Linked DNA regions of Rosistilla ulvae. The main gene of each other region encodes a partner of the protein of the gene in region 2 in a complex. Links are inferred from orthologs where the notes say so. Each region holds a gene or a part of one and is shown on either strand. Other genes may lie near its edges.

The links.
Region 1: the proteins of fliM (region 2) and fliG are in contact, whole or in part, in a crystal structure (PDB 4QRM), measured with the Thermotoga maritima proteins. The link is inferred for Rosistilla ulvae from one-to-one orthologs. Residues at the interface, in WP_004081085.1 of Thermotoga maritima: Tyr124, Leu127, Asp128, Ile130, Met131, Gly132, Gly133, Pro134, Glu136, Pro139, Arg141, Thr144, Glu145, Ile146, Glu147, Ser149, Ile150, Lys153; in WP_004082903.1 of Thermotoga maritima: Phe122, Ser125, Glu126, His127, Pro128, Gln129, Thr130, Val133, Glu157, Arg161, Leu164, Leu165, Arg167, Ser169, Glu171, Val172, Glu175, Ile176, Asn179, Lys182.

What each region holds. Positions count from the first base shown.
Region 1 is NZ_CP036261.1:5,747,258-5,759,320, reverse strand. Bases 4,328-7,181 are described here. They hold fliG (flagellar motor switch protein FliG), read right to left. Parts: upstream 6,333-7,181; coding sequence 5,322-6,332; downstream 4,328-5,321. Other genes in these bases: EC9_RS20325 (DMT family transporter), read left to right, coding at 6,608-7,181; EC9_RS20335 (DUF4974 domain-containing protein), read left to right, coding at 4,498-5,325. Outside these bases: EC9_RS20355 (HNH endonuclease), read right to left, coding at 1-7; EC9_RS20350 (hypothetical protein), read right to left, coding at 4-267; EC9_RS20345 (PVC-type heme-binding CxxCH protein), read right to left, coding at 419-3,106; EC9_RS20340 (leucine-rich repeat domain-containing protein), read right to left, coding at 3,251-4,018; more of EC9_RS20325, read left to right, coding at 7,182-7,651; ispE (4-(cytidine 5'-diphospho)-2-C-methyl-D-erythritol kinase), read left to right, coding at 7,959-8,921; EC9_RS20315 (SpoVG family protein), read left to right, coding at 8,955-9,521; EC9_RS20310 (hypothetical protein), read right to left, coding at 9,705-9,929; EC9_RS20305 (Na/Pi symporter), read right to left, coding at 10,026-11,177; EC9_RS20300 (metallophosphoesterase family protein), read left to right, coding at 11,669-12,063. UniProt on the Bacillus subtilis protein: One of the proteins that forms a switch complex that is proposed to be located at the base of the basal body.
Region 2 is NZ_CP036261.1:916,930-929,127, forward strand. Bases 5,479-8,467 are described here. They hold fliM (flagellar motor switch protein FliM), read right to left. Parts: upstream 7,517-8,467; coding sequence 6,440-7,516; downstream 5,479-6,439. Other genes in these bases: EC9_RS03370 (Ig-like domain-containing protein), read left to right, coding at 5,479-5,671; EC9_RS03375 (HU family DNA-binding protein), read left to right, coding at 5,966-6,274; EC9_RS03385 (glutamate-5-semialdehyde dehydrogenase), read right to left, coding at 7,600-8,467. Outside these bases: EC9_RS03365 (M13 family metallopeptidase), read right to left, coding at 1-94; more of EC9_RS03370, read left to right, coding at 974-5,478; more of EC9_RS03385, read right to left, coding at 8,468-8,874; EC9_RS03390 (DUF1207 domain-containing protein), read right to left, coding at 9,023-10,069; EC9_RS03395 (GumC family protein), read left to right, coding at 10,565-12,198. UniProt on the Bacillus subtilis protein: One of the proteins that forms a switch complex that is proposed to be located at the base of the basal body.

The DNA.
Region 1 (12,063 bases), 4.8 Mb from region 2 along the record:
GACTCATGTCCCGGCGTTCCGCAAAGCGACACGTGCACGCGACTGAAGAATTCCAAGCAGACTGCTGATCCGCTCAAAACTTGTCGCCTGCTCGCGTTCCTCTTCGGTGAGCTCACCCGCACGAGCTTTCTCCGCCAGCAGCCTCATCACCCGACGCTGATCCTCGGAGAAGCCGAGGGACAAAATACCTTCGGCCGCCTGAGGCGACAGGGTTCCGCTGAGATTCGAGAGAATGGCGTCGTCATAGGTTTCGATTGATTGAGACATGCACCCATTCTATCACGAACTAGAGCGTTCAAGGGAAATGCAGTTGCGACAAATTGCAGAGAGCACGGCCGCTATTTGCCGGTGGCTGTGGGCATAAAAAAACGCGTGGCCCTTCGGGTCACGCGTTTTCTGCATGCAACGGCTGCGTCGGTTATTGTTCCAACTGACGCAGCGTTTCTTCCAACGTGTACTGCAACGCATCGTCGACGTCGTGGTTCAGTACTTCCAATGCCAGTTCGGCAGCTTCATCGCCACTGAGGAAACTGAGCGCTCGGACCGCTTCCAAGCGGACGCGTGGATGTTCGTCGTTGATCCGTGGGGTCAACAATTCGATCGGGCTGTCGAGATCATCGGCCCAGAACGAAACGACGCGTGTCGCAGCGGCTCTCGCACGGTGGTCCTTGGCGTTCAAGACTTGGCCCAACAGTTCGGTCTGGATCGCATGATGCGTTTGGCAAACCCACAACGCTTCGGTCAGATGGTGATCGTAGTCGGCGTCCGATGGGTCCAAGTTTTTGGTCCACTCGTTTACCGCCGCAACGACCTCGGCTGGATCCTGCTCGGCTAGTTCACGTCGCACGCGATAGCGAGTGCGATCTTCGGGCAGCTTCAGCAGATCCAACAGCGCCGCAATCGGCTGGCCCGCGATATTCGCCGGTTCGACCAACGGACGCGTCTTGTGCGTGATCCGCCAGATTCGGCCATGGCTGTGGTCGCGGCTTGGATCACGCAGGTTGTGCTGCAGGTGTCCGATCAACGCATTGTGCCAATCGACGATGTACAGCGAGCCATCGGGGGCGATCTGCAAGTCGACGGGGCGGAAGTTGCCATCTTTGCCTTCGACGATTTTTTCGACTTCAACGCCGACAAAACCCGAACCGTCTTCGGTGATCTTGTGATTCAAAACCGCTCGATCGCCGATGCAGTTGGTGACAAGGAAGTTGCCCTGCCATTCATCGGGAAAGTGACGGCTGGAGATCATCGCACATCCGCCCAGCGGACGCGTTCGCTTTGGATACAGCGTCGGCAGCGCGAACTTGGGATCGCCACCGGCGATTCCGTCGCTGGTTTCCAGTTTCGCCACGCGGCGATGCTGCGATCCGCCAGGGTGTTTCATCGGGTATTGAATCTTGCCCGAAATCGGTGCAGCCCAGTAGCTGAAGCCGGGGGACGCATCGCCGATGAAGTTCTGGCCCCAGCGGTCGAAGACGTGTCCCCAAGGGTTCGAGAAGGCGACGCTAACGTGCACACCAAACCGCTCGGTCACGGGGTGATATTGCCAAATGCCCCCTTCGTGCAAACGATTCAGGCCATAAGGACTTTCGACCTGCGAGTATTTAAAGGTTCCCTCTTCGAAGTAGAGGTTCCCACCGGGGCCCCATTCGAATGCGGAGATGCCGTGGTGCGAGTCGGCCGAACAGAAGCCCGCCAGTTTGCGAATCACGGTGTCGGCGGCATCATCACCATCGAGATCTTGAGCGAACAAAATGTCAGGCTGTTGGGCGATAAAAGCGCCTCCCTTGCCCAGCTCGAATCCAGTCGGCTGGTGCAAGCCGCCGGCAAAGACCTTGCACTCGTCCGCCTTGCCGTCGTTATCGACATCTTCCAAGATCAGCAGCTTGTCGTCCAGTTTGCTCTTGGGTTGCCAGTGCGGATACGAGGCCATCGTCGAGACCCACAGTCGCCCCTTGTTGTCGAACTGCAACGAGACCGGATTGGCAAGTTCGGGGAACTGTTCTTCGGAGGCGAACAGTTCGATCTGCAGCCCATCAGCCAATTCGAACATCTTCTGCTGTTCGGCGGCGGTGTGGTAATCCAACGATCCCAACTTGCCCCGCTTCTTGTTTACATCGTCGGCGCCACCAACATTAGTCGTCACGTTGATAAACGGCAGCGTGTTGCTGTCGTCGACTTCCGCAGGGACGCTGCCGCCCTGAGCGATCGCCCAGATCCGAGCATCTCGGTTGGCGGTCATCTGATCCAGGATTGCCCGCTCGCGTTCCATGACGTCGCGATTGTTGTAGGTTCGCGTGCCGTCTTGGCCCGCCAAACCGCGGTCGCCGTAGATCGAAAATCCGTTGACGGCGCGATAGCGGTGCCACCAATGAAAGTTCTTGTCGTCGACTTCCGCCTTCAGTTCGGGTTTGATCTCGGCGGCATCGCTGCCTCCCATCGCGCTGACAAACGCGGGAGCCAACGCTTGGTAGCCCTTTTCGTTTAGATGCGAACCGTTGAGCGTGAGCCTTTCGTCGTGCGATTCGAACAGTTTTTGCGACGGATGAAACAGATCGACAAATCCCACCTCGGTCTGCTTCGCAACATCGGCTAAGGCCGCGGTGTACATCTCCAACCGCGGATTGTGCTGGCTGCCGTCGGGAAGGTTCTTGTCGCCGGTCTTCTCGAACGCGATCGGCGAAACGAGGATGATCTTTGGCGCCCCGTTGCCGCTGTAGTCCTTCGCCTTGGTCTCGTTGACCAATTGAGTCATCTGGTCGGTGAACTCCGCCAGTCCCTCTTCACCGGCAAACGATTCGTTGAAACCGAAGAACATCATCACGACCGACGCTTTGCTGTGGGTCAGATGCGAATCGGGATCGCCAAAGTTCTTCGAACGGATCCGATCCATCGGCTCATCGCCGGGGAAGCAGAGGTTGCGAACGGTCAGTTCGTGCTGGGGGAAGCTTTGGTGCAGCAGCGATTCCCAATAATTATGGTGCTGCATCCGCTCGCCCAACTCGTTGCCGATCAGGCAGATGTGATCCCCCTTCTCCAGCTTGACCTCCGCCGCAGAGGCGGAGAGTGCGGACACCAAGACGATTATTAACAACGACAATCTCATGCGGGGGATCCTCTCGATGGATAGTACAGACAGGTGGGGTAAGTCTCGCAGTGGCGAGGATTCCGGCGGAATCCTCGTGTTTGTGTGCGGCTTATTATCCACAAACTTGTCGGCGACGTCTACGATCTGCCCGCCGGCTGTCGGCTAATTCATATAGGCTTTGACCAACTCCAGTTGACCTAACTGAGTCTTTTCAGACTGCGTCAGTTGTATGTCATCATACAGATGCACCTTCTGCAGCTTGTCCATCTCGGTCAACGCTTTAACGAGCGTCTTTCGCAGCTCGGCGCTGCGGTACATGCTGTCGGGGCTAATCGTTCGATCGGGCCAACCAATCCACAACTCGACAACCGAATCCAACAAGTTCAACGACTCGACACCATTTTTCGTCAGTGGGTTGTTGGCCAGCCGCAATCGCTTCAGGTTGACCATCGGTTGGATCACCGAAGCGTCCTCGATACGGCAGTTGGAAAGGTCGAGGTATTCGACATTTTTGAAGTTCCGGTTGGCAAAACGCAAGACGTCGCCATCGGTAACCCCGGCGCCGACGCGGTTCACACCAAACGGTGCAAAGTGCAACTGTGTAATTCCCGGCAGCGTTCCGCCATACAAAATCGCCTGGCGGACATCGTTGGCCGAGCGAATCGTGTAGAACCCGAGCCCTTGCAGTACTGGCATCCCCACGGAGCTCAATTTGTCGCCGTCGCGCAGTACTTCGCCCCCTAAAGAGACAAAACGATCGATCGATCGCATCTCCATCTGCTGGCGAATCGATTCATCGCTCCGCGAAACAGCAACCTTTGCGGCCATATATCCCCCCGCCAGCGATCCGGCAAAACAGGCGACAATCATCTGCACCCAGGCAGGCCAAGAAGGAATCGAAAAACGAGTGGGACTGTAAGCTTGAACCATTGAATACCCTCACATTCGGGGGAGCGGAGACATCGCAAAATCATCTTCCGTTCGCGGGCCGCCCAGATAGGTTTAAAGAAGCAGAAAAAACAGGGATGAACGAGGGTGATACAGGTTTCCCCCATTCGAAGTATCTAAATTAAGTTGACAAAAGATCGATGTTCGGGAATACATAGCATTCCTTGACAAAAGGAGGGGGGCAACCAAATGTTGTTCCAACGATCACGATTGTATTACCTGTACCAAGAAGATCCCTTGGACTCCTAAACGCGTAACGCATGGCGAATCCCAGTGTTTCCACATTCCGTAAAATTTTCAGAATTTTGCGTGTACCGGGAGTGGCGAACATGTGCTGATGTACATGCCTAGCGGAGCCTCTAGCATATCGCGTTAGGGGGAAGCGATACCCCACCCCGTAGCTAAACGCAAACCTGCTCCGGCGGTGCCCCCTCTTCCTTGTCACGTAGGAGTTCCTGGCTATGAAATCAGTATCAATCGTCCGACTGGCTGTCGCCGGCTTTATGATCGCCGCCTTGGCAGACGTCGGCCTGGCTCAATCGAAACCAGCGATCCGCCCAAGCACCAGCCCATCTGAGGTACCGCCTTCGAGGAATGCCCCCGATCCGTTTCAGAAACAAGTCCCCTTCACAACCGTTGCTCAACCGCCTGCCGGGTCGCAAAATGCGTCGAAGCCGATGCGGGCCGATAACTCGGAGACCAGGAGCAGATCTGCGGCGGTCGAGAGAATCGAAGAAGCGTTGGCCCGCCCCGTCCCTGCCAAATTCCACGACGAACCGTTTGGAAATGTTGTCAAGATCCTCGCCGACAAGGCGGGGATCCCGATTCGCATCGATCGTCGCGCGCTGGAAGATCTAGGGCTAACAGCAGACATTGCGGTAACCACGGCGATCGATCAGGCCAGCCTTGAAGGGGCCCTGTCGATCATTTTACGTGACCTCGACCTGACGCATACGATTACAAACGAGCACCTTGTCATCACCAGCGTGGAGGCCGCCGAATCGCAGCTGATCACGCGGATCTATTGGGCGGGGGAGACCGGGCTGCAGGCAGATCGCAATTCGGTCGAGATGATTGTCGCGATCGTCACCCCCGGGACATGGGAGGAACTTGGCGGCCCCAGCGTAATTCGGCTGATCGAAACCGAAACGGGTTCGGCGAATGCATTTGTTGTCACGACGACGTACGTCACTCATCGAAAGCTGCAGCAACTGTTGGACATGATCGCCGCAAGCTCCGAGGAAAAAGTGATCGCGATGGAGATGAAATCTCCTGCACCGACACCCTAGCTGACAAACTCCTCCTCTTCTTCGCCGGTCGGTCGCGAGATCTCGCCGGCGTCTTCGAGCGTGCGGACCATATCGACGATCCCTTGCTGCGCCGCTTCGACATCGGACAAGCGGACGGCGCCCAGGAAGCCCATCTCTTCGCGGAGGTTGTCTGCCGCGCGGGAACTCATGTTCTTCATCACCTTGTTGACCAACGGCTCGCTGCAACCCTTCAACGCGCAAGCCCACTTGCTCGCTTCGACATTCTTTAACAGCGACTGGATGTCCTTGTCGCCCATCTTGGCGATATCTTCGAAGACGAACATCAGGTGCCGGATCTCGTCGACAAGTTCCGGCTCATCTTCGGCCAGCGCTTCCATGATCGTCCGTTCGACCGAGCGTTCGGAGACGTTCAAGATTCCTGCCACGTGTTCGACGCCGCCGACATGTAGATTGGTTCCGTTGACCAAACTAGCCAATCGCATCTCCAGGCCGCGTTCCAGATCGGCCATCGCCAACGTGTCGGCGCTTCCCACGACAGCGATCCGTTGGATCACCTCCAACTGCTTTTCGGGATCCAGCCCCGACAAGACTTCGGCGCAATAGCCTTCGGGCAGATGGCTCAGGATCAGCGCGATCGTCTGCGGATGTTCGTCTTGAACAAACTGGATCAGATTTCGCGGTTCGATCCGGCGGACAAAGGCGAACGGTTTCTGTTCGATCGATTGTTCGATCCGTTGGATTACCGGATCGGCGTCGTTCCCCATCGATTGGCGAATTAGTTCCTTGGCGAGATTCAAGCCGCCGCAGCTGACATTCAGCGCGCTGGTCTTGGTTCCCATAAACTCATGCATCACCTCCTCTTGCTCGGTCCCGCCGACCGATTCCATCCGCGCGATCTCTAGACTGATCGCTTCGACCTGTGCTGTCGTCAGACGCGACATCACGATCGTGGCCGCCTTGGTCGACAGGCTCATCAATAAGACAGCACAGCGTCGCAAACTGGTTTCGAACTTCGATTTTTCCAACGTCTTCCCCTTCGAAACAATCCGTTGCCCACGGGCGGTGAACCGATGCGTCTGGACGGCGATGAGCCTGGTCGACTGACCTCTCCGCTGCGCCTCAAAGTTCGTGCAGCCACCGTACGCTCTATTATCGGATTGTTTTGTCGGAACAATTCAGAGAGGCCCGCAAGGTGAGGAACCTGTCGGTTCTGCAGGCAAGTCGGCTGGGAAACAATTCGGCAATCGTTAAGATCGGAACTTTTGCCATCCCCTGCCTACCGGCCTCTTGGGTCCCCGCGATGCTAGCCCCCGTCCAACCGAGCGATCGTCGACGTGCCATCGTCGCACTGGTGCTGGTCAACAGCATGTGGGGACTTTCGTTTCCGATGATGAAGTGCTTGAACATGCAGGTCGATGAGCACTTCTCGGTAACACAGCTGACCGCATCGCCGATGCTGCGATCCTCTGCGGCAGCCTGGATGATCGGAATCCGGTTTACCGCCGCGATGCTTCTCTATTTGCTCTTCTTCCACCGCACGCTTCGCCAGGTGCAGATGCCGCATCTCCTGGCCGGCGCCGCGATCGGGGCGATGTTTGTGATGGGGCTGATCTTGCAAGTCATCGGCCTGGGGACGATCCCCGCCTCGCGCAGCGGTTTCCTTACCAGCCTGGTGGTCGTGGTGACCCCGATCATTTCGGCGATCGCCCAGCGGCGGATGCCGCGGCCGACGGTGATCGCCGGAGCGATGTTGGCCCTGTTCGGGGTAGCCGTCCTGGCGGAAGTGATCCAATTGCGCGACGGGCGAATCGGTTTCGCCGCCGACATGCGGCAGACCTGGACCACCGGCGACTGGTTGACCCTGCTTTCAGTCTTCTTTTTCAGCGGCCAGATCCTGCTGTTGGATCAACTGGGCAAACGCTACCACTCGATCGCCTTTACCCCCAGTATGTTTGCCACCACGGCACTGCTCGCCTTTTGCACATTCGCTTGGCTGCAATTCCACGTCCCCGAATCAGCCGTTGGCGGTTGGACGTCGCTGGCCGTCAAACCCTCCTTCTATTTAATGTTGATCCTGCTCTGCTCGATCCCGTCGCTGATCGCTTTCGCTTGGATGAACAAGTACCAACCGATGATTTCGGCGGGGCAGGCGGCCGTGATCTACACCCTTGAGCCCGTCTTTGCATCGTTGTGGGCGATGACGCTTCCCGCAACGCTCAGCCTCTGCTGCACCGTCGCCTACGCTAACGAAACGTTCAGCACGCCCCTGGTAATCGGGGGGGCCTTGGTCCTAGCCGCCAACGCGTTGGCGCTGTGGCCACAACGCAGGGGCGGCCCCCATTGAACGCCGCAGCAGGCAAGCGGGAGTTCCCACAACAAACCTGGCAACTTAGGGGCACTGGGCAGTGCTGCCCCCCGATAAAGTGCGATTAACTCACTTTAAGCTGCCATTTGTTTTCTTGACCCCCCCTTGGATCGGCGTACAATCCGTTCTTAGGTTTGCTGGCAACGCGCGGATAACTCCAGCTTGTATTCTCCTTATTTGGTCGCGCGTTGGTAACAGATCTCGGGCTTGCAACCGAACACCTTGTCCGCAGCCCCATCGTTATGTCGGTGGCATGAACATCATTGACGCTAGGTAGCAACTTGACATGCATGCGAACCAACCCCCAGCGGTTGAGATCAATACCCCCGCCAAGCTGAACCTGTTTCTTGAGCTGCTGGACCGTCGCGCCGACGGTTTTCATGAACTCGAAACGGTGATGGTCGCGATCAATCGCTTCGATCGCATTCGTGTAGCCCTTTCCGATACCGATGATGTACGCGTCGAATGCGGTTGGCTGCCACATCAAGCGGCCGTCGTCGAGCGCTATCGAGGTTCACAGGCCGTCGCCACGCTCCCTCGCTCGCAAGACAATCTCGTGACCCGAGCTCTGGAACAATTCCGCCAACGGTTTTCCATCGCCGACGGTTTTCGCGCGACGATCGCCAAGACGATCCCGGCGGGAGCGGGGATGGGCGGCGCCAGCAGCGATGCAGCCGGCGCCTTGCGAGCCGCCGCTCAGTTGTGCCAGATCGACCAGCATGACCAACGCCTGTTGCAGCTTGCGGGAGAACTAGGGAGCGACATTCCGTTCTTCTTTGGTTCGCCGCAGGGGTCGATGTCCGCGGCGATCGCGACAGGACGTGGCGAACAGATCGATCCGGTTTCGATCGGCGGCAAGCTGCACTTTGTCGTCGTCCATCCGCCGGAAAGCGTTTCGACGGCGGAGGTCTATCGCCGCTGCCAAGTTCCCTCGCGCCCCAGCTCCGCTGCAGCGATGCTCGCCGCGCTCGTCGGGGGACGTGGCACTCAGATCGCATCCCAGTTATTGAATCGGTTGTCGGAGCCCGCTCGCGCGACCAGCGAGTGGATCGACCGCGTTCTTTCGGCGATCGCTCGAACGCCCGTCTTGGGATATCAGGTGACCGGCAGCGGATCAGCATGTTTTGGCGTCTGCCCCAACGCGGCGGTCGCATCGAGAATCGCTCACAACCTACAAGCCGCCGGCATCGGCAGCGCTTTTGCAGCGCATTCGGTTTGCATTGCCAGCCCCACGCGGGATTTGGGATAATTTTAACAGCACTCGGTTAGGGAGGGTCGGACAGTGGATATCACCGAAGTACGCGTCAAGCTGATGGAAAACTCAGAGGATCGATTGCGGGCGTTTTGCTCGATCACCTTCGATTCCTGTTTTGTCATCCGCGATTTGAAAATCATCGACGGCACCAACGGGCCATTTGTCGCGATGCCCAGCCGTAAACTGACAGGTCACTGCAACCGATGTGGCCACAAGAATTACCTGCGAGCCCCGTTCTGCAATCAATGCGGAACCAAACAGCGTGGTGGCAATGGCGACAACGACGGGCCTCAGAAACTGTACGCCGACGTCGCCCATCCGATCAATTCGGAATGCCGCGAACAGATCCAACGGCACGTGATCGAAGAGTTCGAATTGGAACTGCAACGCGCCCAACAGCCCGGTTACCGATCTCGTTACGACGACGATTTTGACAACGAAGATGTCGCCGCGGCCGCTGCCCCCCAAGCCTCCGAAGTGCCAGCCAAGCTTCCGCCTCCGGCGCCTCATTTCCACCAACGTCCCAGCGGGGAAGCCAGCTCACCGCGAGGCGGGAAAGACAACGACGACAGCTTTGGCGCCGGCGTTTTCTAAAGCACGGCGTCCTACACCACAGGGACGCTTCGGGACGCTCAGGGACGCTCAACCACTAGTGCTTCGTCCACTTTTGACTTTAGCGTGGTGGACGAGGGCACGAGTCCTTTCGCGCCAAAGATTATTGGGACCTAGTAACCTCGTCCACTACCAACAGTCCTAAAATCAAAGTTTGACAAACCGCTAGTGTCGCGAGCGGTACTCATTGATCAAGATCACAAAGAAGTCGCGAATCGACTGCAGCGAAAGCTCCGCATGTTTCATGTGGTCTTCGAGATGTTCGATCTCCGAATCCTGAGCGGCTTCCTCGCGACGCTGCAGCTCGGTGTTTAATTCATGTAGCGTTGTTTCGGTTTCCGCGATCAGGTTGCGAAGACTCTTGATCGACATCCGAGGCAGGTCCGACATTTATAAACTCCCTTCAGAAATGTGGGTTGGTGAAATCGATCGCGGCGCATCGGCGACCGCGGATTAAGGCAGGCCACTCCCGGCCATTGCCACGCGCTACAACATGCTGGTGACACCCAAGCACATGCCGGGGATGACAAAGAAAACGCTCAAGATGTAGGCCAACGCGACCAACTTGTTCTCCGACGCCGTTTCGCCAAGCCACTCTGCCGCCTTGACCGGTAGATACCGCAGCATCGGCACCCCATAGATGAACAGCACGCCCAGGACGTTGTAGGTCAAGTGGATGAAGGCGATCTGAAGCGCCGCCGCCGCATTCCCATCGACCGCCGTCGCGGCCAACAGCGCAGTGATGCACGTTCCAATGTTTGCCCCCAGCGTAAACGGATAGATCTGTTTCAGCCCAAAGGCGCCCGACCCTGCTAGGGGCACCATCAACGAAGTCGTCGTCGAGGAGGACTGCACAAGAACGGTCACCAGCGTGCCGGAGAAGATTCCCGAAACGGGCCCCTTGCCGATCGCCGCATGCATCAATTCCTTGGCTTTGCCAACCATCAACGTCTTCAACAGCTTGCCGACGTAATGAATCGAAAGAAAGATCAGCACGATCCCGGCCAGAATCAGGGCGATCCCGCCGCCGGTCGTCCCCATCCCTTCCACGCTCTGTTTGAAGAAGTTAACGACCGGCGCCGTCGCAGCTTTGACGAAATTCAGGCCTCCCATCGAGGCATCGCCAACGACAAAGATGCCCGCCAATGCGCTGCCGATCTTTTCCAGGAACCCGGTAGCCATCTCCAACGGCAGGAAGATCACCACCGACAATAGATTGAAGAAATCATGCACCGTCGCCGCCGAAAACGCGCGGGCAAATTCCTTCTTCTCGCGGACATGCCCAAGCGAAACGATCGTGTTGGTGATCGATGTTCCAATGTTCGCTCCCATCACCATCGGCACGGCGACCGACACGGGCAGGCCACCGGCAACCAAGCCTACGATGATCGAGGTCACCGTCGAGGAGGATTGGATCAACGCGGTGGCGACGGTTCCGACCACAAGGCCTGCAAACGGATTGGTGGCGAATTCGAACATCTCTTTCGCTTGGCTGCCCGTCGCGGTCTTGAACCCCGACCCGATCAAACCAACAGCGCAGATCAGCACATAGACAAGTCCGGCGACCATCAGCCACTGACGCCAAGCGCTCTGATTCGACGCCGCTTCGGAAGCTTCTTCCGGTACTGCAATGTCCATGCGATCTCGCATCTATAAATAGAAGGTGTAGTGTTGCCAGGGGAGCGAGGCAGATAGCATTCGACCTCCCGCGGGGTGGCCGAGTTTAGTTCTTTTAAAAAAGCCAGCAACAACCCTAGACGGGGCACCAGACCACCTGAGCGTGTCCGTTTGGACAGGCCAGCACCAACGATTCGCGGGCTTTCGCAACAATCGGCCTCTCGGCCAGCCCCACCCGCAGAGGGGAACGGTTCGCCGTTTATTCGCCAAATACTTATCCACTTGTCATCGTCGGGGCGGCCGGCCATGCCCCCTTAAGCGGGGAGATCGCCGCAAAAGCTAGCAATCAACGCACGATTTTTCTTCCCTCGATTTCCGTTATGTCCCCAAACAGATCTTGGTAAAGAATCCAAATTTTCGTTAAACTCTGCGACTGATAATACCGACAGAGCGCGCCGCACGGCTGTGGCAGACGTGGTAGATTTGAAAACCGATCGGGCCAGGAGGGAACGATGACTGGCGAATCCTTTCGATTTATACATGCCAGCGACTTTCATCTGGAACGTCCTTTGGGCGACCTAGACGAAGTCCCACAGCACTTGCGCGAAGCGATGGCGGGTGCGGCATGGAAGGCGGCCGCGACGGTCTTCGAAACCGCGGTTCTCGAAAACGTCGACTTTGTGTTGCTCTCGGGCGACCTGTTCCATCCGATTACCGCCGGTCCCCGTGGGATGGCGATGCTGGTCGAACAGTTTGAACAGCTGCATCAACAGAACATTCAGGTCTTCTGGACGACAGGGCAAGTCGACGATCTCGCCAAGCTAGGCGACGGATTGGCTCTGCCCCCAAACGTGACTGTCTTCCCCAGGGATCGATCCGAACAAGCGTACGTGCGTCGCGCCGGCGA
Region 2 (12,198 bases):
TCCCCGACAGCAGTTTGGTCTGGGCGGAGACCGAACGCGTGGTCGATACGGTCGCAAGAGCGAGCGTTAGGAACAGGCAGAGCGTGCGAGTCATGATCCTCATCCGTGTTGGAAAGTTTTACGTTTTCGAAGTTCGGCGGTTGCCGCGAACTTGTAGATTCTACGGCCATTGGAGGGATCGGCCAACATGCAGCCGCAATTGCTTGCATCGCCCGAAAGCATCGGTTGTTGGAGAGGAGTGAACGAGCGAAGCGTCGTTCGGCGAGGGGACGCTCTTAATTGTAGTACTGCGTCGTGGAAGCGGCGCCGTCCGCCCTCACCGAAAAAAATTCGCTGAAGGCTCGTGACTCGACCCTCCCGCCTCTTCCGAGCGGGTGAAGTTCGGAACTGCAGTAGTCGCGAAGCGACGACATGTAATAGCCGGGGACGCAAGTCCCTGGTTCTCACAGAAACAGCGTGCCACCGTAGTCGCGAAGCGACGGCATCAGATGCGATTCGTTCACCTGTCGTCGCTTCGCGACTGGGCTTGGGCGTGCTACATCATCTTATTTTCCAGGGAGTTGCGTCCCTGGCTTCTACCTGCCGTGCGTCGCCACTGCACGGGCTCCTTTGCTGATCGGAGATGTCGTCAGAATGAGGACGCGACGTGGCGTGCTGGCCGTTGAGAAGGCCTTGTCGCCGGCGTGATTTGGGAACTTTTTGCGCCCAATCCCGTCAGAAATACATCTCTTTTGCGGCATGACAGGTCGGAATGTGCTGACTAAATCGTGCAGTTCCGATTGCGCAAACTACGCAATGAATAGGGATTGAGAGGATCCCTTTGGTCCTGTCGCAAGAAAATTCCCGATTGAGTGAGATTGGGTGAGTTGCGCGGTTCGGTATTTCCGTCCTGTATTAAGCTTGGAGGACGGCACTGACGACCTGAATTCGCTCGTCCCTGGTGGATTTTTTCCTGATTGAACTGCTGATTGCTATGACAAAACGATCGTCCGAATCTCGCAAGCCACAAAGCAAGTCTCGTCTGCGCCGTTGGATTCATTCCATTATCGGGCAATCCGACGCGCGAAGCAGCGGTTCTCGTTATTTGCGGCTGGAACCGTTGGAGCATCGGCAGTTGATGGCAGGCGACGTCGATCTGCTGCCACCGATCGCACCGGCAAGCGACGAAACGGTTCAATACGCGATGATGTCGACGACCGCCGCCGAAGGGGAAGCAACTCCCGAAGGCGAAGCGGCCCCCGATCTTGTCGCTTTTGCCAAAGCGCTCTCCGATGGCGGAGTTGTCTTCTTCGGAGCGGCGTGGTGCCCGAACTGCACCGAGCAGAAGGAGTTGTTCGAAGACGGTCAGAACTATCTACCGTTTGTCGAAGTGACCAACCCCGATCACAGCCTCAATGCGACCGGCACCGCCGAAGGGATCTCCAGTTTCCCAACTTGGCGATTCCAGGATGGCACCGAGGTCGAAGGGGTTCTGTCGCTGGCCGATATCTCGCAACGCAGTGGCATCGCAATCCCGCAGGGAGAAACTCCCAGCTTTGTCCCCGTCGGCAATCAGAGCGTCGGCATCGGATCTCCGCTGCATGTCCCAATCGACGCTTACGATCCCGATGGGCAACCGTTGACGGTAACTGTCACCAGTTCGGATCCGAATCTGTTGGAGGCTTCGGTGGTCAGCGGCAATCGCAGCTGGCGACTGAAGATCGCCGATTACGGCGAGATGGTCTTCGAGTTGTACGAACAGCGGGCCGAGCGGCCGACGTCGCGGATCATCGAATTGACCGAGGACGGATTTTACGACGGGATCACGTTCCATCGCATCTTAGACGATTTTGTCCTGCAGGCTGGCGATCCCTTAGCGCTGGGGTCTGGCGGTTCGGACCTGCCCGACTTCGACGATCAATTCCACGAGGATCTGCAGCACAACGCGACGGGCATCCTGTCGTACGCCAAGACCACCGACGACACCAACGATTCGCAGTTCTTTATCACCGAAGGGGACTCGCGCCACCTCGATTTCAATCACTCGATCTTCGGGCAATTGGTCGAAGGGGAAGCGGTCCGCGAAGCGATCAGCGAGGTTCCGACCGACAGCAGCGGCCGGCTGACCACCGCATTCGCAAACGCTTTCGGGCAGATCACGATCGAAGAAGCGTCGATCTTCACCGACAACGAAAACTCAGTTGTCATGCTGAATCCGACCGGCAACGGGACCGGCCCGGTGAGCGTCACGATCACTGTCACCGACAGCGACGGGAACCAGACGTCGGAAGTGATCACGGTGAACGTGACCGCCGACAATCAACTGAACTCCAACGGCAAGCCGTTCCTGGGTGATCTGAGCGACATTGCCACGACCGCGGGACAAGCCGCCACGATCCAATTGTCCAGCAGCGATGTCGAAGGGGATGCGGTCACCTACGCTGCGTTTAACGTCGGCACCGTTGGCTACACCACGTCGGTCAACCAATCGACGGGCGAAGTTACCGTGACGCCGCCGGCCGGTTTTGTCGGTACGTTCGACGTGATGGTTGGTGTCAAAGCGGCCAGCAGCACGGTGACTCAAGCCGATTCGACTGCCTTCGATCTGCAGACCCTAAGCGTGACGGTGCAGGCATCGGCGCTGCAAGGTGTCAGCCTGGATGCGGCAAGCGACACCGGCGTCAGCAACAGCGACGGGATCACCAGCAGCACCAATCCAACGTTCACGATCACCGGCACCACAGCTGGTTCAACAGTCGAGTTGTTGTCGGGCAGCACGGTGATCGGATCGGCAGTCGCCACCGGCACGACGACTCAGATCACGACGACTCAATTGGCAGCCAACGGGAACGGCACTTATTCGATCTCGGCGCGGCAGACCAGCGGCGGGACGACCAGCGCGGCGACCACACCGATCACCGTCGTCTACGACTCCTCGGCTCCTGCCGCGATCACGACGCAGATCGCGACTCAGGCGACTGTTGGTTCGCTGTACACGATCGATTTGGCGCAGGTCGAGGAAGGGACCGGGCTGATCTACTCCTTGGCCAATGGGCCTGCGGGGATGACGGTCGACGCGCAGTCCGGCGTGGTTTCTTGGACTCCAACAACGTCGCAACTGGGCGATCAGACGTTCTCGATCACGACGTCCGACCAAGCGGGAAACAGTCGCGACAATTCATATAGTGTCAACGTGGGAAGTGAGACGACGGTCACGTTGGAGATGTCGTTCACCGATCTGGCGGGCAATCCGATCACTCAATTGCAGCGCGGGGATGAATTCCTGTTGAACATCACCGCGATCGACGAACGGACGTTCGAATCGCTCAAGGGTGTGGCGACAGCCTATTTGGATATCCTTTACAACCAGAACCTGGCCGAACCGGTGGGGACGAAACTGACGATCGATCCGACCGACACGCCGGAAGATATCGCCGAATCCCCCTTCACGTTTACCTCTTCCTTCAACGACGCTCGGCTTGGCTCAGCAGCGACCCCAGGCTTGATCGATGAACTTGGTGCGTTTTCCACCAGCCCTCCCGGCCTGGTGGCTGGTTTGGTTTCGGTCCACTTCCGCGCCTCGAATGCGGGGACGTTGGTCTTCACCGGGGATCCGGCCGACGGCAACGGCACCGACGTACTGGTCCACGGCAGCGACGATGAACTCGAGCCGTCGAAGGTAAACTTTGGTAGCGCATCGATCGAAATCGTTTCGACTTTTGTCGCCGCGGACGACATCTTCAACTTCGACGAAGATAGCTCGAACAACGCGATGGATGTATTGAGCAACGATCAATTGCTGACATCCGGGACGACGCTGACGATCGTCAGCACCAGCACGCCGGTCAATGGCGGCACGGTGACGATCGTCGGAAATGGAGATTCGTTGTCGTACACTCCCGCGGCGAACATCAACGGAGCCGACGAGTTCACCTATACGGTGGAAGATCAGAATGGTGCCAGCCAAACCGTGACGGTTTCGGTCGGGTTGCAACCGGTCAACGATCCTCCGACTGCGGTCGACGATACGATCGACAACATCAATCGCGGCAGCACCGGGAATGTGTTGGAAGTGCTGGAAAACGACACGATCACGCCAGATGAGAACGAGACTTTGCGAGTCGTTTCGGTGGGAACCACAAGCGCTGGTGGAACGGTCACCATCGGTTCTGGCGGCAATCATATTCAGTACACTCCGGCAGCCAACTTCTCCGGAACTGAGACCTTCACTTATACGATCAGCGATCGGACGACCGGTGGGCTGACAAGCACCGCCACGGTGACGGTCAACGTTTCCGCGTTAAGCACTGGAACGCATGCCTTTACCGTTGTCGAAGATGCCGCAGCGGCGTCGTTTGACGTGCTGACGGGCGACCGGGCCGCCAATCCCGATGAAACCAATATCTCGCTGCAATCGATCGTTTCGACCTCCAACGGTGGCACCGCGCTGATCACCAGCGATGGCATGGTCCAATACACTCCGGCTGCCAACTTCTTCGGTACCGAAACGGTCACCTACACCATTCGCAGCGATGACGGCGACACCGGAACCGGAACGATCACGTTTACCGTGACTGCCGTCAACGATCCGCCCGTGGCTGTCGCAGACACATTCCAGGTTGGCAAATCAGCGGGGGCGACGACGTTGGCCGTATTGGACAACGACACGATCGGGGTCGATGCCAACGAAACGCTGACGATCACTTCGGTCAACGCAGGAAACCTGACTGGCACTTTGACGATCAGTTCCGACAATCAATCGTTGGTCTACACACCCAACGGAACGTTCACCGGGACCGAGACCTTCACCTATACGATCTCCGACAACAACGGCGGCGAAGCGACAGCTACGGTGACGCTCAATGTGCTCGATTATGTGCCACGCGACTTCAACTTTACCGTCGAGAGCACGTTCTTGAACGCGTTTGGTTTCAACGTGACCCTGACCGGTACCGACGACTTTGGCAACGCAGTCAATTCGACGGTGACCGTCGATGCCGCCGGCACGTTCACCTTTGCCGATCAGGCACCGGGCAGCTACACGTTGACGGTTCCAGCGATTCCATTTTTGATTGGTGCCGAACAAGACCAAGTCTTCACGATCGAATCGGATATGGACGATGGCGATTACACCGCACCGACGATCGAGATCGGCGCGATGCATCCATCGTATATCGCGATCCGCGATTGGTTCGGCAGCACATCGCGGGAGAGCGTCGTCTTGGCGGTTGTCCAAGATGGTGATGCTCCAGGCTTTAATCTGCAGGTCTCCAAGTTGGCCACGGGGCTGACCGATCCGGCGGTCGTGTTGAGCGACGATGGGTCTCAGGTGATCGTCACGGCTACCGTTTCCAACGCGTTGGCCTCTTCGGCGCTCGACGTCGATTCGGAAGCTGTCGACATGCGTGGCCAGCAGGGCGACTTTATGCTGCTCCGAGTTAATACGCCCGATGCGACCGAATTCACACCTGTCAGCAGTTCTTCGGCGGCCAGCGGCACTGCGGCGGCCGTCTTTGCCGAGGGCGAGGCGAGCAGTTCGGCGATGGTCTTGCCGCTCGGGTCGGCCGATATCTGGGGACAACAGGCCCCCAATTCGCAGCCCTCCGACGATCTCTCTGGCGACGACGAGGAGGACGATGACGAAACCGTCGTCAACGACCTCGTGTTTGCTCAGATGGGCGATTTGAGCTGAGCCGAGAGTCTTTGCGGTAGCTGTGGCACTGCGGGATCGAAATACTGCAGAATCCAGGCTCAGCGGCGGTTTGACGCGGAATTCCCCTCTGTCGGGTGGGGTCTTTCTCGCAGTGGCGTCGATCTCCGCGTAAATCGATGCTCGGAATGCTAAAAAGCTGGAAAATGCAGGGTTTCCGTGACGCAGCGACTTGCGGAAACAGGACTTCCCGACGTAATCTTTGCCAATTCCCGTAAAGGTAGCAAACATTACGAAACGTATTTAAACACCTTCTATCGATAGAAAGGACCATTCATGATAGGAAAAGCTCCAACCAAGACTGAGATCTTCAACGCAATCGCCGAGTCGACTCAGTTGACGAAGAAAGACATCGCTGCGGTATTCGACGCCCTGAGCGCCGAAGTTGCTACTGCAGTCCAGGGGCCTGGCCAGTTCACCATTCCCGGTCTTTGCAAAGTAACCGTTCGCGAAACTCCTGCCAAACCAAAGCGCAAGGGACGCAACCCAGCGACCGGCGAAGAGATCTGGTTGCAACCTAAGCCAGCATCGAAGAAGGTCACCATTCGCCCGTTGAAGGCGTTGAAGGAAATGATCGAAGCTTGATCGTTCCTTCGCTCGAACAAAAAGCCAACATCGCCCCGCGGTGTTGGCTTTTTTTGTATACCGTGGCGCCGCGATTCCTGCATTAAGGTGGCCCCGCGACTCCGTCACGGGCCGCTCTCGGCCGCCGCCGACTCCACCTGCCCAGGGCCTTCGGGGAAGAGCTCGCTACGACTTCGCCGCTTCGGCCGCGGGTGGCTTGGGACGCAGGTCGATGTGGTCGCGGATTCGGACAGCCTTTTTCCCCTTCAGCGCTCCGACCGTCGCTTTGAATTTGGGGACGCTTTGAATCGCAACTTCCAATGGATTATCGATCTGATGTTCGGTCGTAATCACGTCGCCGACATCCATACTCAACAGATCGCCGGTCTTGATCTTGGATCGCGCGAGAGTCACGGTTAGTTCGACGAGAGCCGAATCGAGCTGGGTTTCCAGAGCCTGCTTCGACTCGGGCGTCGCTGGATTGCTGGAGTAGCCGCCCCAGCCTTTGCTCGACAATTGGCTGCTGAAGCGTTCGATGGAGTTGTAGGGGATGCACAGGTTCATCATCCCACGATTTTTTCCCATCGTGACTTCAAAGCAGATCAAGACGATCACTTCGTTGGGGGGCACGATTTGGACCAACTGTGGATTGCTTTCGATCGATCGCAGCGTCGGCTCCATTTCCGCGACGCTTTGCCACGTCGTTTGCATGCCGTCGAGAAACAGCTTGGTGACCCGAGCCATCAAGCGATGTTCGATCTCGGTCAACGCGCGATTTGGCAAATCGTTGGGTTGTGGGTCTCCGCCGAGCATCCGATCGACAACGGCAAACGAGAGTGTGGGGGCGATGTCGAGGATCCAGTTCCCTTCGAGCGGTTTGACGTCTAGCACGCAGAAGCAGGTCGGTGTGTCGAGGCTGTAGACAAACTCGCTGTAGGTCAGTTGGTCGGCGCTGACCAATTTGACTTCGGTAATACTGCGCAACAACCCGGACAGCTTGGCGTTAAACGCGCGCCCGAGTCCTTCGTGCAGCGACCGCATCGCCCCCATCAACTCCTTGCCGACGCGTTCGGGGCGTTTGAAGTCGTAATTCATCGGCCGCAATTTCGGATCGTTGAAACGCGATGCCGACAACGTCGATCGCGGGGCAACGTTTGCCGCGGGGGAGGACGGTGCAGCCGCTTTCGGCTGACCGCTTCCTTCGGATTCCATCGCGCGGATTAGATCTTCGACTTGATTTTGGCTCAGTATTTCGTCGGACATCGTCGCCTTCCTTGGCTGATAAACTGTTCCGTTGATCCCCGCTAACTCAGGTCCCGCCTCGATCGGGCCCTACCCTTTAGGAGTCAACTGCGGACTTGTCCCTGACCGTTAACCACATATTTGTAGCTGGTTAGTTCGGTCAATCCACACGGTCCACGGGCGTGGAATTTGTCGGTCGAGATGCCGATCTCGGCGCCGAGACCAAATTCGCCGCCATCGTTGAATCGAGTGCTCGCGTTGACCATCACCGCGGCGCTGTCGATCGCGTCGGTAAACCGCTCCGACGCGGCGAGGTCCTTGGTCACGATCGCGTCGGTGTGATGCGAACCATAGCGGTTGATGTGTTCGATCGCCGATTCCAGGTCGTCGACCACGCGGACGCTGATCTTGGGGCCCAGATATTCGGTGCTCCAGTCGGCTTCGGTTGCCGCCGACGCCGTGGGGACGCACTTGCATGTCTGCGGGTCGCCGACGATCTCCACGTCGTGCTGAGCCAACGCTGCAGCGATCTGCGGCAGAAAGGCCTCTGCAACGTCGCGGTGGACCAGCAGTGATTCACAGGCGTTGCAGACGCCCATGCGGTGGCACTTCGAATTGACGGTGATCTCGACAGCTTGATCGAGGTTCGCGTCGCGGTCGACGTAGACGTGACAGTTGCCGTCGTAGTGTTTGATCACGGGCATCGTCGCTTCGCTCGCAACGCGACGAATCAAACTCTCGCCGCCGCGGGGGATCGTGACGTCGATCAGTTCGTGCATCCCGAGGAAGTGGCCGACCGCGTCGCGATCGGCGGTGCTGACTAACTGCACCGCGTCGGTTGGCAGCCCGACTTCGGCCGCGGTTTTGTTGAGGATCTCCACGATCGCAGCGCTCGAATGTGCCGCCTCTTTGCCCCCTCGCAAGATCACCGCATTGCCGCTTTTGACGCAGATCGCGGCAGCATCGGCGGTCACGTTGGGGCGACTTTCATAGATGAAAAAGACAACGCCCAACGGTACCCGGCGCTTGATGATTTGCAGGCCGTTGGGGCGGCGAAAGCCTTCGATCACCTGGCCGATCGGATCGGGCAACGCAGCGATTTCGCGCAGCCCCTTGGCGATCGCCGCGATTCGGTCGCTGGTCAATCGCAGCCGATCGACTTCCGCGTCGGTCAGGCCAAACCCTGGGGCAGCTTGCAAATCGAGAGTGTTTGTCTTTTGGAGCTCCGCTTCGTGTTGCAGCAGCGCGTCGGCCGATTGCAGCAGCCAGCGGTTTTTGATTTCGGTGCTCAACGTCGACAGCTGGCGCGACGCACGATGGGCGCGCTGGGCAACATCCAGGCAGTAGGATTCCAGGGAAGGTGTTTCGGCAGTGGTCATCAGACGCGGGATGCTCCAGCAATCAAAGGCGGTTCGAAGTGTTCGTGTTGGGATCCGATCAGGTCCGCGGCAGGACGTGCCGCATCGAATCCCTTGTCGTCAGTATCTGTCAGTCCTCGGGATTGGTCAACGCGATCGGCCCGACCGATCAATAGTCGTACCACATTCCAAATCCAATCAACGGTTCGTATTTGTCGAAGAACGACCATTGCTGGCTCTTGCCTTCGTAGAAATCGGCGCCCAACCGCAGCAACGCCCCGTCGCGGCCCCGCCACGCCCAGCCCGCCTGTAGCGTCAGGCTGCCGCCGTAGTCGAGTTCTTCTCGGAGATGGGCGTGAGCAGCGGCAAAGGGAGCACCTCGCCAACCGGTGGGGGCGGTTGGCATGTATTCGATACCAAACATGAACTCCCACTGCTCGCTGACGTCCGAATAAAACGCCCAGCCGACCTCGCCGTAGGTCCGCAACCGCTCGGTGATCCAAAAAGCAGCTCCGGCGAACAGCACGTCGCGGGAAAAGTTCAATCGATCGTGGTCGGGGTTTTTCAGTAGGAACTCATCGCCTGTGTGCGAGCTCAAGTGGTAATATCCAACGCGAGTTTGCCAGCGTCCAAAGCCGAAGGACAACGGAACGCCAGCGCGAAAGTCGACCGAACGGACGTCGGCCTCCTCCTCCATGTCCAGCCGCACCTGCGCCGAACCTTCGATATCCAACTGCATCCCGTGGCGGAACGGACCGCTGGAACGATCGCCGAAGCGAAACAGGCCAAAGCGGCCTCCCAACGTCCCATCGAGCAGCAGATTGTCTCCCTCGGGACGCGTGAACCGGCCTGCCAGTCGCGAGGCCTTTTCGTCGGCTAAATAGACCGGATAGATCGAATCCTTCGGCAACAGTTGCCACTGCCAGACCGCGGATTGGGCGGTCATTCCCAGCGGTTGTAGCGTCTGAGGAGCAAACGGCAGCGGTGGGAGCCCCGTGACCTGAGCCGCTGAGGTCTGGTAGGGATCAAACGCGAGCGCTTGCGATTGGTTGAGCGCCGCAGTGATTGCTCCGGGCGTTGGTTGCGATTGGTAGGTATCGGGGGCCAGCGACGCAACTCGCTGCGCAACCGCCGAACCGCTGCACAGCAGAGCGATCCAAAACGTTATCGCGAAACGATGTCGGCTTCCGTTCATGCTGACAATGATTCCATCCATCGATGATTGTGCAAAATCGCTACGGCCCGATCGCCGCCTTCACTTCGTGGCGGTCACCGGCTGTCGGGGCTCGGCAAAATGTGGACGCCGCGCCAGCCAAAATTCAATATTTAGAGATTTAGGCGACGCAAGGCCAGACGAGTCGCAGCGAGATCCTCTTGCTATCGAGGCCCGCTTCGCCGTCGAAGCTTGCTAGCATCGATTCGAAGCCCCCCTCCACAGCGACAATTCTGGCCCCTCATAGCCATCGATTGCGGCAGCTTGAGGAGCCAGAATGCCTAATGTTTTTAGGGGGGGAAGGCGATTTCGACCGTTGAATTAATCGGATCGATCTATCAAACTGGAACCGGCCATCAGGAAGTTGGGATGATCTTTGTCGATCAGCGAGGCACGAAGCATTCGCGTGTTTATTCTAGACAATCGATCAAATTACTTTGATTCTCCGAATCGTTTCTATGTGACCCTCCTGAAAGGGTGGGGTGAGGACGCTTTCCGATGGCACGAAGACGCCGCAACACTTCTGCTGACAGTCCGCTGACATTGTTTGATATCTTGGCTGCAGTCATCGAATATCGTTGGCGAGCTGCGTTTACATTCTTGTTGGTGATGGGATTGTCGTTGGTCGCAGTGGTGCTGTTTCCCAAAAAGTTCGAATCCGAAGCGAAGATGTTCGTGCGGTTGGGGCGGGGAAGCGTGACGATGGATACGACCGCGACGACCGGCCAAACGATCTCGATTCAAGAATCCCGCGAATCGGAGATCAATTCGATTACCGATATGCTGCAGAGTCGTCAGTTGGCCGAGGATGTGGTGACCGCCATCGGTGCCGATCGAATCCTCGAAAAGCATTCTTGGATCGAAAAGACAATCGATCATTGGATGGGCATGCTGCCCCAAATGCCCGAATCCTCCGTCGAGGGGGGCGATATGGGGGAGATGACGCCCGAGCAAGTCGAGCAACAGGAGCGATTTGAGTTGGCGGTCCGTTACGTGATCAAGAACACGAAAATCAATTCACCCAAAAAGTCGACGACGATCACGGTTGTTTGCCGGGCCCGGTCGCCCAAGTTGGCGCAAGACCTGACGACCAAGTTTCTAGAGAGCCACAACAAGATGCACCTCAACGCGTACAAGTCGCCCGGCTCGTACAAGTTCTTCGAGGAAAATTTTGCCGAACACGAAAAGATGGTCAGCGATTACGAAGACGCGATGCGCGAGGCCAAAAACGATATGGTCGTGCTCACGATCGAAGGCAAGCAGCAATCGCTGCAGGAACAGATCACCAGCGTCGAAAAAGAGATCATCAATACCAACACCGAGCTGTTTTCGGCGCGGGCGAGTCTGTTGGATTTCATGGCCGATATGGAACGCTTGCCCGAGGAGATGGCAACCGAAACGACGCGGGGAATCGCCAACGAAGCGAACGATAAGATGCGCGATCGGTTGTACGAACTGGAGATCCGCGAAAAGGATCTGGCATCGAAATATAAATCGGTCCATCCGAAACTCGTCACCCTGCGTCAACAACTCAACGCCTCCAAGATGATTCTTGCCTCTCAGGAGAAGGAGCGGGAACACAACGTGATGGCGGTCAATCCGGTTCGACAGGATGTCCATAAATCGCTGCTGACCGCAAAATCACGAATCGCCGGACTCGAAGCAAAAGTCGACGCGTTGCGGGCCGTGGAACAAGAACTCAATGAAGAACTGCAAAAGGTCAACTCGTTCGAACTCACTTCGTCCGAACTTCGTCGACGGATCAACATCGCCGACAACAACCACCGCATCTATGCTCAAAAACTGGAAGAATCGCGAATCAACAACGCGCTCGATCAGGAAGCGATCTCGAACGTTTCGATCGTCCAGCAACCTTCGTTTGTGATGAAACATATCAGCCCTAAACGGAGTCTGTTGGGAGCCCTCGGACTCCTGCTTTCGATGTTGTGTGGCGTCTTTGTGGCGGTGGCCAGCGATCGCTTTCCCGGTGTCGACGACGACTATGCCGAACTCGATCAACGTCTGGCCCAGATCGAATCCAAAGCGGCATCGCGGCGGACGTTGGAACAGGAGGCGGATGTCGACCAAGGGGATCACGACTCCCGCGCCGTCGATCAGGATGCCGATGATGA